DNA from 3 places in the Pseudomonas sp. KU26590 genome. Region 2 is predicted to be linked to each of the others. Evidence: riboswitches for the same ligand, from Rfam matches in the RefSeq annotation. Region 2 holds a riboswitch; each other region holds the start of a gene.

Region 1 (2,259 bases), 690 kb from region 2:
GTGTCCGTAGGACCGGCTTTAGCCGGGAAGGGGCCTGTGTGTGCGCCCTGAAACTCGAGGTGTGACACCTGACGCTTTCCCGGCTAAAGCCGGTTCTACAGTTTGAGCCGTTCCTACGAGGTCGAGCCAGCCCTAACGGTTGCGGTTGCCAATGCGAACGTCGCATGGGGGCTTTTTCGGCGGGGGATGACCAGCGTTGCCGCCGAGCCGGTCAACCGGGTCGCCATCGCCAACGCCGCGCTTTCCGCCACGCCGTAGCAGCCGGTGCGCTCAAAAGCGATGTCCGAGCGGTAAGTCAGCTGTGGCGCGTAGGCCGCCAGGTCACCCGCACAGAAGAATCCGACCGTCAGGCCCAGCGTCTGAGCCAGTTCCAGCATTCCCGCTTCAGCCGATTTGCCCTCAATCGAGGCGAGGGCAGCAATGTCACTCAGCCCAAGGCGCAACTCGCGCAGAGAGTCATCCATCAACTGCCGAAGCTCCAGCGCTGAACAACCGCGCTGGCAGCCCAGACCGACCACCCACAGCGGTCGGTCGCGCGAATCATTCACAGTGCGGGGTTCAACCCGGGCTGCGTCGCCGGCGTTTCACTGCGGCGAAACAGCCAGGCGCTGATCCAGCCCAGGGCAATCCAGAAAACCGCGTTGGTCAGCAGCGACGCAATCTTGAATTGCGCCTCAAGGGCTTCCGGGGCGAGTGCCGAATGCACCGCCGGCTGCGGGGCGCCGACGATATGCGGCACCACCAGAATCATTGCGCCCAACACTTTCAGCGCCCAGTGTTTGGCAAACACTATCAACGCCAGGCCTGTAGCCGTGGAGGCGGCAGTGCCGACCCACCAGATCTGCCGTTGGGTCAGGTCCGCTGCGACGGTGCCGGGCAGTTCAGGCGGTAGGCCCAGTGTTGGCGCCAGCACGAACACGGCATAACCGGCCAATCCCCAGAGCACGCCTTCTCGAGCGCTCGTCGGCGTGCGCAGGGTGTACAGCGCCGCCAGCATCAAGGCGAATCCGACCGCCACCACCAGATTGCCGCCAGTGGTGGACAGCACGCGCTGCCAGCCGTCTTCCGGCTCCCAGGCTTCGGCGTCATGGACGTGGCCGGCCATCGCACCCTCGGCGTGCTCGTGGATCTCAGTGGTCGGGGCCTTTTCGTAGGTCTCCGCCTGCAGGATCAGTGGCGCCACCGAGACGCTTTGCAGCAGCGTCAACAACAGCGCGGCGAGCAGTCCGGTAAACCCGGCCGTTTGCGCAATTCGCTTGAACATGGCGGCGGGTCTCAATGGCAAGGGAAGGCGGAGCTGTGACGGGTGTCGTGTGCCGCGTTGTGCACCGCATCGATATGGGAGAAGCCGGCGAAGTACACCAGAAACGCACCGAGAAACATCGCGCTGGCGGCGGCGACAAGGCGCTGGCTTTGCGTGCTCGCAACGATCGTCGTGGTGGTTGTGCTGGTGCCGGACGTCTGGCGGGGTGTGCTGATGGACATGGCGCTTCCCTCTGAAATGGATTCAGCGGACGGAAAGGCGCGAAGACACCGCAGGCGAATGCCGGCAGTGCTCAACAGCGCCCGCCCACCGCGGGTTGTTATGTAGCGTTGTCGGGCCGGTCTCCGGGCTCGCGAGGGGCACATGCAACAGCCGTTACAGCCGTTGTGCCTTCAAGAATCCCCTTCCCATGTCGTTGCCGACACAGTGGATCTGACTCTTCACTCGCTTACCGTTGCGGGGGCAGCACCGGACTGATACACACCCGAAGGTCTGCACGCACCGGTTTCCCGTTTCACCCTGTGAAGGGCACCCGTAACAAGGTGTGTAGGAGACCACGGGCTGTTTGGCTCGTCAATCGACCCGTCAACCGGTATGTCAATCGATGCAGCGCTCGGTGCATCAATTGGCGCGGCAATCATTGCAACAGCACGATTGACCGGCCTCCAGTCACTGCGTAGCCTTGCGCACTTGAGGTTCGCCGGCCGTCTTTATGAAGGCCACCGGCGCTAAGAAGGGAATGCGGTTTCAAGCCGCAGCTGCCCCCGCAACTGTAAACGGACAGCTTCATTGCACAGCCACTGCACGAGCGGGAAGGCGCGATGAATGCCAGTCGCCTGATGATGCCTGTCAGCGACCGGCCGCCGTGAGCCAGGAGACCTGCCTCGAATCGGACCGCCTGCCAGCGGCCGAGGAATTCCACTACAACCGGGCGGGGTGATCCGGTGGCGAATCAAACCGCGCGCCAGCTTCCGCCGGCCCTGCGCTGTTTTCGT
Region 2 (2,259 bases):
CGGGTGATGTCCTACGAAGGGCCTTATGACGCAGTGATTCAGGCCGGCTACGGCGAGCATGGCCGCGAGGGTTTGCAGGAATTGCTCGACGTACCGGTGGTGGACATCACCGAAGCGGCGGCTAGCCTGGCGATGTTGCTGGGGCATAAATACGCGGTGGTCACGACGCTGGACCGCACCGTTCCTTTGATCGAAGACCGCCTGAAGCTGGCTGGCGTGTATGAACGCTGCGCGTCGGTGCGGGCCAGCGGCATGAGCGTGCTGGAGCTGGAGGAATCCCCGCAGCGTGCGGTTGAGGCGATCCTTGAGCAGGCCATCGAAGCGGTGACCCGGGACAAGGCCGAAGTGATCTGCCTGGGCTGTGGTGGCATGGCCGGGCTGGATCAACTCATTCGCGACCGCGCCGGCGTGCCGGTGGTCGATGGCGTCACGGCAGCGGTGGCACTGGCGGAATCGTTGGTGCGTCTGGGATTGAAGACCTCGAAAGTGCGGACCTACGCGACACCACGGCCAAAGAAGATCGTCGGTTGGCCGTTTAAGTTGTAGGTCATGGTTTCGGGTGCCGGACGCGAAGGAATGGCTGACGACGCCTGTAGGAGCCGGCTTGCTGGCGAACGCGGTGGGTCAGTTAACTTCCTGTCGCCTGACACCACGCATTCGCCAGCAAGCCGGCTCCTACGGATTTTGTGTGCGCCGACGATTGCATGCGTTGCCGAGATCCATTGTAGGAGCGCGCTTGCCCGCGATTGCGATCTGCGGCCGCCAGCCATTTAGCCTGACCCACCGCGTTCGTCCGATCGCGGCCCGCAGCAAGCCGGCTCCTACGGATTTTGTGTGCGCCGACGATTGCGCGCGTTGCCGAGATCCATTGTAGGAGCGCGCTTGCCCGCGATTGCGATCTGCCACCGCCAGCCATTTAGCCTGACACACCGCGTTCGTCCGATCGCGGCCCGCAGCAAGCCGGCTCCTACGGATCGGGTACTGTGCCGGATCTGCGCAAGTGCTCGGGCAGATGATGAGCCCGGTGCCGCCCGCAAAACGCCCCTTCCCGCCACTGCATTCGCCTCCACCCGCCGAATCGTTTAGTATCGCCGCCGCCGGTTTCCACTCGGAATTAATAGGGAATCCCCAGGCGCGTACTGCGCGCTGGAAGGGAACTGTCCCCGCAACTGTAGGCGCCGAGCCCTGCTTCCTGTTTGCCACTGGGTTACTCCGGGAAGGCCGAAGCAAGGCAATGAAGCGCCAGTCAGGAGACCTGCCGGCCAGCATATTCATTCACCGGCGGGGTGTCCGGGGAAGGACTCCCGTTTGCGCGTCGTGCGCGCACGCTGTGCTCGCCCTTTTCTGTGGTGTGCCTGTCGGGATGGACTTTCCAGCGCCTGCTTCGCCCAGTATTCAGGCTTTCTGGAGATCGCTGTTCATGCCGCTGCGCCGCCTCGCCGCCCTGCTCGTCACGCTGACACTGCCCACTGCCGCCCTGGCGGCGTCAACGGTCTACCCCTTGACCGTGGACAACTGCGGCCAAGCGCTGACTTTCAACCACGCTCCGCAGAAAACCGTGAGCATCGGCCAGGCCGCCACCGAGATGCTGTATGCGCTCGGCCTGGGCCCGAACGTGGTGGGCACGTCGCTGTGGTTCAACCCCGTCCTGCCCCAGTACCAAACCCTCAACGACCGCATCGAGCGCCTGGCCGACAACGCGCCGAGTTTTGAATCAGTGATCGGCAAACGCCCGGATTTCGTCCCGGTGCAGTTTGAATGGATGGTCGGGCCGCAGGGCGCCGTCGGCACACGCGAGCAGTTTCGCGATCTGGGCATTCCCGCCTACATCCTGCCGTCCGACTGCGAGGGCAAGAACAACCGCGTCGGCGCCGACGGCACGCGCCTCGAAGCCTTCCGCATCGACACGCTGTACAAAAGCCTGCGTCATCTGGCGCAGATCTTCGACGTACAGGACCGTGGCGAGCAACTGATCGCCGATTACCAGACACGGCTGGCCCGGGCTGTGGTGCAGGCAAAACTCCACGCCACCCCACCCGTCTCGGCGGTGTTCTGGTTCTCCAGCCCGGACATCAACGTCGACCCGTACGTCGCCGGGCGCAAGGGCATTCCCAACTTCATGCTCGACACCCTGGGCATGCGCAATGTCATCGACTCCGACGAGGAATGGCCGACCGTGGGCTGGGAAACCATCGCCAAGGCCAATCCGACGGTGCTGGTCATCGCGCGCATGGACCGTCGCCGCTTCCCGGCTGACGA
Region 3 (2,259 bases), 1.9 Mb from region 2:
GCACCCATCTCCCGCAGCAGGTCCAGGCTCGCGCCGTAGAAAAACGCGAACGCTTCGTCATGGGCGATGGCGATTTTCACGCCCGCCAGCAGCGGTTCGGCGGGAACGAACTCGGGCGCGGTGAAGGTCACAACCGGCGGCAATGTGGCGTCGCAGGTGCTGGCCAGCGCGGTGGCGGCAGCGTCGAGGCGCATGTCCAGATCATTCAGCTCGCTGGCCTGAACCAGGCCGAGGTGCCGGCTGGGCAGCTCGATGTCAGTCTCACGCGACAGCGCGCCGTACCAGCGCAGGCCTTCGGTCAGGCTACCTTCCAGCAACTGCGCGTGGCGCACCGTGCCAACCCGATTGGCTAGCACGCCGGCAAACGGCAGATCCGGCTGATACCGCGCCAATCCCAGCGCCAATGCGCCGAAGGTCTGGGCCATGGCCGTGCCGTCGATCACGCCCAGCACCGGCACGCCGAAACGCCGGGCCAGGTCTGCGCTGGAGGGCGTGCCGTCGAACAAGCCCATGACGCCTTCGATGAGGATCAGGTCGGCATCGGCGGCGGCTTCCCACAACAGGCGCCGGCTTTCGTCCTCGCCGATCATCCACATGTCCAGTTGGTACACCGGACGGCCGCTGGCGCGTTCGAGAATCATTGGGTCGAGAAAGTCTGGCCCGCACTTGAACACGCGCACCTTGCGCCCCTGATTGCGGTGCAGACGGGCGAGTGCGGCGGTGACGGTGGTTTTGCCCTGACCGGACGCAGGCGCGGCGATCAGCACTGCCGGGCAGTGGCGGGGTTGACGCTCACTCACAGTTCGATGCCTTTCTGGGCCTTGATACCGGACTGAAAGGCATGCTTGACCACGCCGATTTCGGAAACGGTGTCGGACAGGTCGATCAATTCCTGCTTCGCCCCACGCCCGGTGACAATCACGTGCTGCATCGGCGGACGTGCCTGCAAGTCGATGAGCACCTGCTCCAGGTCCAGATAGCCGTGCTTGAGGGCGATGTTCAGCTCATCGAGCACGACCATGCCGATGGAGGGGTCCTTGAGCATTTCCCGGGTCACGGCCCAGGCGGCTTCGGCGGCGGCGATGTCACGCTGGCGGTCCTGGGTTTCCCAGGTAAAGCCCTCGCCCATGACGTGGTAACGCACCTGTTCGGGGAAGCGACGGAAAAACATCTCTTCGCCGGTGCTGTGGCGGCCTTTGATGAACTGCACGACGCCGCACTGCATGCCATGGCCCATGGCGCGGGCAAGCATGCCGAACGCCGAGCTGCTTTTGCCCTTGCCGTTGCCGGTCAGGACCAGCAGTAACCCGCATTCATTCGGCGCGCTGGAAATGCGCTCGTCCATCACCGCCTTTTTGCGCAGCATGCGCGCCAGGTGGCGTTCGTCACGTTCGGGGGATTCGCTCATCTCAGCTCTCCGCTTGAGGGCAGGTGTGGCAAACGGAGGGCACAGGCAAAGACTGTCGGCAGGCACCGGACAAGGCCCGGCCTGCAGCAGAGCATCGCCCTCCGTGATGCTGTTCGATGGATCAGGCCGGTCTCCGGACTCATGAGTTGCCACAACCGTGGCAGGCCAGGCGCCTTCCCATGTTCAGCGAACACAGTGGCATTGTGCGTGGCCTTGACTCATTTACCGTTGCGGAGGCAGCGCCGGAATTGATCGCACAAGCAATCGCACCGGCTTCCCTGTTTCACCCATTGGACCAACCTAGTCCCGGGCACCTGAAACATGGCGCGAAGGTTAGAGGGTTGACCCCAGAGCGTCAATCAAGGGATCGCACATGCCTCTGCTTGAGTGCGAAACCGTAGAAGCCGGTGCCTGCCTGAAACGCGAGATCGTAGGAGCCGGCTTGCTGGCGAAGGCGTCGGGCCACACGACAGTGCAGCGTCTGCACGAATGCGTTCGACAGCAAGCTTGCTCCCGCAGGTTCAGCGGTCAATGCGGAAGTCGGTAAACCACGCCCCATTGTAGGAGCGCGCTTGCCCGCGAAGGCGGTGGTTCAGGCGACCGATGTGTCACAGGCAAAATCTTTCGCGGGCAAGCGCGCTCCTACAATGATCTCGGTAACGCCCACCATCTGTGGCGTACACACAATCCGTAGATATCGGGTTGCTGGCGAAGGGGTCAAGGCAGTCACATCATCGGCGAGGGATGAATCAGGTTCGCCTGCAAGCCGGCTCCCACGGAGGGGTGTGTTTGCCGCGGGCTTCGCGCCGCTGGTCATGTGTTCGCCCGCCAACAGCGATTGAACACATTGC

What was found. A riboswitch is a leader RNA that binds a small molecule or an ion and turns the genes downstream of it on or off. The one in region 2 is predicted to bind cobalamin.
Region 1: it holds a riboswitch for cobalamin, as region 2 does, so the genes downstream of both, OKW98_RS13785 (CbtB domain-containing protein) here and OKW98_RS16960 (ABC transporter substrate-binding protein) in region 2, are expected to answer to the same signal.
Region 3: it holds a riboswitch for cobalamin, as region 2 does, so the genes downstream of both, cobO (cob(I)yrinic acid a,c-diamide adenosyltransferase) here and OKW98_RS16960 (ABC transporter substrate-binding protein) in region 2, are expected to answer to the same signal.

The regions. Positions count from the first base shown of each region.
Region 1 is NZ_CP110644.1:3,165,327-3,167,585, forward strand. It holds gene OKW98_RS13775 (cobalamin biosynthesis protein) at 114-548, opposite strand; gene OKW98_RS13780 (CbtA family protein) at 545-1,264, opposite strand; gene OKW98_RS13785 (CbtB domain-containing protein) at 1,276-1,485, opposite strand; cobalamin riboswitch at 1,582-1,815, opposite strand; cobalamin riboswitch at 1,941-2,166, shown strand.
Region 2 is NZ_CP110644.1:3,857,788-3,860,046, forward strand. It holds gene OKW98_RS16955 (aspartate/glutamate racemase family protein) at 1-546, shown strand, start outside; cobalamin riboswitch at 1,082-1,278, shown strand; gene OKW98_RS16960 (ABC transporter substrate-binding protein) at 1,421-2,259, shown strand, end outside.
Region 3 is NZ_CP110644.1:1,970,474-1,972,732, reverse strand. It holds gene OKW98_RS08880 (cobyrinate a,c-diamide synthase) at 1-800, opposite strand, end outside; gene cobO (cob(I)yrinic acid a,c-diamide adenosyltransferase) at 797-1,408, opposite strand; cobalamin riboswitch at 1,515-1,741, opposite strand.